Regions from separate parts of the Oceanobacillus locisalsi genome, predicted to be linked through region 2. Evidence: riboswitches for the same ligand, from Rfam matches in the RefSeq annotation. Region 2 holds a riboswitch; the other holds the start of a gene.
What was found. A riboswitch is a leader RNA that binds a small molecule or an ion and turns the genes downstream of it on or off. The one in region 2 is predicted to bind lysine.
Positions count from the first base shown of each region.

Region 1: linked by a shared signal. The riboswitch ahead of ACFQ19_RS10520 (Na+/H+ antiporter NhaC family protein) and the one ahead of dapA (4-hydroxy-tetrahydrodipicolinate synthase) in region 2 are both predicted to bind lysine.

Region 1 covers NZ_JBHTKK010000011.1:79,098-82,293, reverse strand. The annotation lists gene ACFQ19_RS10520 (Na+/H+ antiporter NhaC family protein) at 1-1,419, opposite strand, end outside; lysine riboswitch at 1,666-1,843, opposite strand; gene yunB (sporulation protein YunB) at 1,911-2,705, opposite strand; gene ACFQ19_RS10510 (YunC family protein) at 2,852-3,160, opposite strand.
Region 2 covers NZ_JBHTKK010000009.1:38,628-41,823, forward strand. The annotation lists gene ACFQ19_RS09035 (DUF819 family protein) at 1-263, opposite strand, end outside; gene dapA (4-hydroxy-tetrahydrodipicolinate synthase) at 429-1,310, opposite strand; lysine riboswitch at 1,545-1,725, opposite strand; gene cysK (cysteine synthase A) at 1,930-2,856, opposite strand; gene ACFQ19_RS09050 (5'-3' exonuclease) at 3,149-3,196, opposite strand, start outside.

The DNA.
Region 1 (3,196 bases), on a different contig from region 2:
AGCGATAATAGCATAGGGAAGCTGAGTAAGAACATGATCGATATGATGTGCTCCTGCCCCCGTTGCAGATAAAACCGTTGTATCAGAAATTGGCGTACAATGGTCTCCAAAAACGGCTCCTGCAAGCACAGCTGCCAATGCAGGCAATAATAACGTCATATCCGTATTTGCCATGATTTCCACAGCGATGGGAAGCATAATACCAAAAGTTCCCCATGAAGACCCTGTTGCCAAGGCCATTAATCCCGCAATCAAGAACAAAATCGCCGGAAGAAAATCAGGTGAAACAGATGCGTTATTGACTACACCCGCCAAATAACTTCCTGTCTCCAATTCTCCAATAATCGCACCAATCATCCAGGCAAGAATTAAAATATTAATTGCCGGAATCATCGTCTTAAAACCTTCTATAAAAATCTGCTGTAACCTTGAACGCGGATGGCTTTGCTGGATATGAAAAATAACAGAAGCTATCACTGCTGCAATCCCGCCGATAATTAAGGAAAGGTTGACGTTTGTATTTGCAAAAGCGTCCAGAATAGATGCACTGCCTTCTGTTTCCATGATACCCGTTCCAACCATTGCAATGACTGTCACGGCAAATAATACGATAATCGGAACAATCAGATGAAAGATTTTCCCCTCTTCATGCGGGTCAAATACATCACTCAAATCGCCTGAAACTTGATTTCTTTTTGGATCCAGCAATGCTCCGTCTTCTTTTGCTCTTTTTTCATGTGTATACATGGAACCAATATCAAAATGGAAATACGCAACAATAAACACAAGAATAATAGAAGCAATCGCGTAAAAATTAAGTGGGATCATTTGTATAAATGCTTCCATCGGCTGAATATCTGTAATGCCATTCGCTACAAATAAACCGCCTAATAAGCCGATAATATATGCTCCCCAGCTGGATATCGGCGCGATGACCGTCACCGGCGCAGAACTGGAATCAATATAGTACGCCAGTTTTGCACGGGAAATTTTTTGCCGATCGGTAACAGGTCTGGCAATCTGACCTACTGCTAAACTATTAAAATAATCATCAATAAAAATAATCAATCCGGTAATGATAGTCATCACTTCCGCGCCAGTACGGGTCTTCACCCGTGCAAGCATCCAGTCTCCAAATGCTTTCGCTCCGCCGGAAGACTGTAAAAATGCAGTAAGCACCCCTAAGAATAGCAGAAAAAGAATGAGTAATATATTGCCGGTTACAAGCGCTCCATCTGCATAAAAAATCGTGTAAAATACGGTCCATATTTCCTGGATGGTTCCCCATATATGAAAATCATTTAATAATAATGCTCCAACCAAAATACCTGTGCCAATAGAAATAAGCACTTTTCTTGTTGCGATCACTAATATCAGCATGACAACTGCAGGCAAAAGTGACCAATACGTAGCTTCCATGTTTAAACCCCCATCTATTCATTTCCTGTATCTTCAAATCATGCATAAAGGTAATCATACAGCATGGCATCATGAGCCAATATCTTTTTTTAACCTATGCATGAACTGTGTCGAAAAAAGAAGGCAGACAGGGATATTCACACTTCTCCACGGTTCGTACGATTATACAAATTTCCCTGTAAACGCAAAAAAACAATGATAGAAAATAACCTACCATTGTTTCAACAATTCACGTTATCCTCCATTTCGATCAATAGTTCTCCATGTAATGTTTTTTACATGACAGCATATAACTTTTTCAGTTACATGCCAGCAATATAAAGTAAGACTCCTCTATATGCTTCGGCAAACCAACCTTTTCCCAGCTTTCCCTGTTGTCATTCTCCAGCCGGGTACTTATCTGATTTGCACCTCTACCTCACCGATCTGTTAGGTATTATTCAAATGTCTATTTTAATAGCTTCTGCGCCCATTTGTACTATACTACATATTTACTCCCTCTGCAAATCCTCTTTTGGAATAGCAATATCCGGCGTGTTTCCGTCCCCTCCGTAAAAATCAGGCACTTTCCCCATAATGGCTCCTCCATCTAAATATAATTCCGTATGTACCGTTCTTACTTCGGAAGTAAAAGGCACGATAATTTGTACATCAGCTTCGACATTAATATATAAAGACACCCAGGCTCCGTTAATGCCAAACTCTTCTTCCTCACTGACCACGTTCGTCCGGACCGCTCCGATTACTTCCATATTAATCGGTATTCTTGGCCCTAAATTAGCCAGTACAGAATTTCCAGTTACTTGCCCTAATGGAATCTCAATTAATGTTGGATCTATTTCAGCTCTTCCTTCTGCACCGCCTTCATATTCAGATGGCTCTTGCAGATTATGATCAAATTCAAGCTGCTCTCCCCGATTTACATGAGCAAAAAACTCCTCCACCCGGTCAGTAGCAACCCGATTAATTTCACTGATAATTGCCGGATCCCTGTTATATGTTACCAAATTCCCTTCGTTATCATATGTGATGTTAAGAATATCATCAAATCCATATTCCTCTACATAATATACAGCTGTATTAATCGCTCTTGTAGCAAATTCATCTGCTCTTCTTTCCGCTATATCAATTACGATTGGTTCAATCTTCACGTTAATTAAATAAAAACTGAAACCAACCGCAGCAAAAAATAAAATAAAAGTCAACACTAGAACAGAGCGTCGAGATGGAGGTATTCTTCTTTTTCGGCTTTTTCGATAGCGGTATCGCTTTTTAAATTTCAACACAACGACCCCCTTCTTCATAATTTATGCAAGGATTGAAGGAGATTAGAACTGAAGTCTTTTTCATTCTTATTCAAATTTATTCGACTGCATTAAAAAACACTTCTTCTGTTTCATATCCGAAACAAAAGAAGTGCCTCCCAAGTGTATTATGATATTTTAAGCAATGCTTCTTTCCCTGTCATTCCAACTTCCCAACCATGCTCTTTGGATGCGTCCGTTACTTTTTGCAACGGCGCATGCAGCAACTGGTCAATGGTTCGTACTCCCATTGCCCGCCCGGCAATGACATTTCTTTCTTTCAGTTTAGGTATTTCATTAAAAATGTCCACATCAAGCGCTGCGCACATAATATATCCGACATCATTACTAATGGTCAATAAAGTCGTTTGCGGCAATTCTACACTCACTGCAGTAAAAATAATCCCATCCACCTCAAGAGGTTCTACCGTAATCATTATAAAAGCCCCCTCTGTTTTTCTCTCGTGATAAGT
Region 2 (3,196 bases):
ATTTTTTTAATATTTACGTGAAATAATAAAAGCGGTATCGCCAATGGAACAATCACAGACCAGACCGCATCATATACTGGTGATTCTAACGGAATTACACCCGTATTAGATAAAATCATAGCACCGACTAACGCAATAATTGCTCCAGTAACTTTAGACGCCCAACTGTAACGCTGTTCCAAATAAATACTGACAGATGCCCAAATAATAATAATTCCCCATAGTGTAATACTATCGTCAGCTTGAATGAACGTTTCGCTCATCGATTTCCCTTCCCTTCCCTGTTGTACATGATGTGTATTATATTTTATCATTTCCTCTTACCAAGTTAATAGGTATTGTGGCATGTTTTCAGAAATATCGTATATACCATAAAAACATATTAAAACCTCTCTAAGCACCTTAGAGAGGTTTATAATCGGATAGAATTATTTTACTTGCTCAAACAAGTCTAATTTTTGATTTAATGATTGCAGCTGCTCATCATTTAATGGAAGCAATGGTAAACGAACGCCGCCGACATTTACACCCTTCCGGTTCAATGCTGCTTTTACCGGAGCCGGGCTTGGTGCTGCAAATATTTCCTGCATAACCGGTAAAATACGCTGGTGAATAGAAGCCGCTTTTTTCACTGCCCCTTGTTCGTATGCAGCAATCATCTCCTGCATCTCATTGCCGATAACATGAGCAGAAACCGAAACAATTCCTGCCGCTCCGACTGCTAGCGTTGGCAATGTGATTGCATCTTCTCCGCTATAAACAGAAAAGCTCGCGTCTGTTTGTGCCACCATTTCAGTTACCTTATCCATATTACCGCTTGCATCTTTAATGGATACGATATTATCAACCGCAGATAAGCGGATAACCGTTTCTGCTGCCAAATCAACCGAAGTTCTTCCAGGTACATTATATAGCATCACAGGCAGTTGTACGGAATCAGCTATCGTTTTAAAGTGCGCATATAAACCGTCCTGAGAAGGTTTGTTATAATAAGGCGTTACCAGCATAATGGCATCTACACCTGTTTTTTCAGCAGCTTGCGATAACGCAACAGATCCTTTTGTCTGATTGGACCCTGTGCCTGCAATTACCGTAATTCTTCCATTTACTTTCTGTACCGTATGTGAAAATAATGCCAGCTTTTCTTCATTTGATAACGTTGGAGATTCGCCAGTCGTTCCTGCGACCACCAATCCATCGGAACCATTGGCAATCAGATGCTCGATTAAATAATCCAAAGCTTCGTAATCAATCTCTTGCTGTTCATTAAATGGCGTTACCATCGCCGTTACCACTTTCCCAAAATTCATAACAACACACCCTTTTTATAGTATCAACATTTCATAATGAAAAATAGACGGCAGCACTTTATTAAAGTGCCTCGAAAACTAGAGGGTGGAAAGTAATAAAGATAAGCAGAGTCAGTGTTATTTTTTACTGCTCCCAAGTTTATTTTCTCTTATCATGATCCATTACTTCAACAATTTCCACAAAATAAAATGCACCAACGGAGACCGCTGCTGCATAAACATTTTCATGTCCTCTCAGCTGATAGCCCTCCACATAGTTCCCTATATGACAGCACCGGATTTATTCAATCCTGGTTCCAGTACAATAAGAACAGGGCTTATTGTGCTTCGGCAAATTCCCCTTTCTATATGCTTCATCGCCGGCCTGTTCTGACTCCGCATATATACTGATGGTTTCTGCACCTCTATCGTTCACCTATGAATAATGAATTTGTCTGTATTATAGCAAGAATAAAAAAGAAAAACAATGAAAAATAAAGGTTTTTTTGTATTGGTATGACATTGCCCGGAGTACACACTGCTCCGCCAGTAAAATAATGCTTTAAAATAATGAATCAGTATTTTTACTTCTTTACTGGTAAACTATGCAACATCAGAAAATAGGTGATTCGCCTGCTTTTTATTTATCTTCTTGCAGAAAATCCATGGACAGGTATCTCTCTCCAGTGTCTGGTGCGATACAAACTACCTTTTGCTCAGGATCAAGACGCTTGGCAACTTCTATTGCTGCATAAACAGCCGCTGCTCCAGACGGTCCAATAAATAACCCCTCTTTCTGTGAAAGTTCTTTTAATAAATGCAGTGCCTGCTCATCATTAATTTGAATAATCTCATCATAAATAGAAGTATTTAAAATTTCAGGTACAAAGCCCGGACTTGTTCCCACCAATTTATGCGAACCCGGTTCTCCCCCGGATAATACCGGGGAACCTTTAGGCTCTACCACAGAAATATGTAAATCCGGAATATACTCTTTCAATGATTCACCTGTACCTGTTACCGTTCCTCCTGTGCCTGCTGTACAAATAAAAGCATCTAATTGATGATTCATGTCTGTTAAAATTTCCGTAGCTGTTGTTTTACGATGGGCATCAGGATTCGAGATATTTTTAAATTGCTGCGGGATGAAACTTGCAGGTATTTCCTCTTGCAATTCCAACGCTTTATTAATGGCACCCGGCATTCTTTCATCACTTGGCGTTAATACTACCTTCGCTCCATAGGCTTTTAAAAGATTTCTTCTTTCTGCCGTACTGTTATCCGGCATCACCAAAATGGCCTCATAACCCTTGGCAGAGGCAGCCATCGCAAGCCCTATCCCGGTGTTCCCGCTTGTTGGTTCGATAATTGTGTCCCCCGGATAAATCAGTCCTTCCTGTTCAGCCACATTAATCATATGCGCAGCAGCCCGGTCCTTGACACTCCCACTCGGGTTAAACATTTCCAGCTTCACATAAATTTCCGCAGCATTTTCCGGCTGCAGTTTATTTAATTTCACCATAGGCGTATTGCCAATCAATTCCGTAATGTTATCTACTACTCTCATACTTTTTCTCCCTTCTGTCTATTCTATCGCTTTCATTATCATTTCTCTTTATTTCTTCTTCCAAACTTATCTTCTTCTATTATAACGGCGGAAATCCTTTTTACCAAATGTCACCCTTTCAGCTTCCAAATTTTTAACAATAACAAATACTTATATACCTTTGGCGCCCGTTTGTCACGAGTCATTTCCAATTCTGTTCGCCTTTTAGCCAAATTGTCCTCACAAAAAAGAGGGGTATCCGATATACCCCTAATAGGTATAACGGATACCCCTCTTTTTTTATCAGTTCATCCTAAAATGATATGGGTGAATTGTCTCTTAATGGTGCCAGTAACCGATC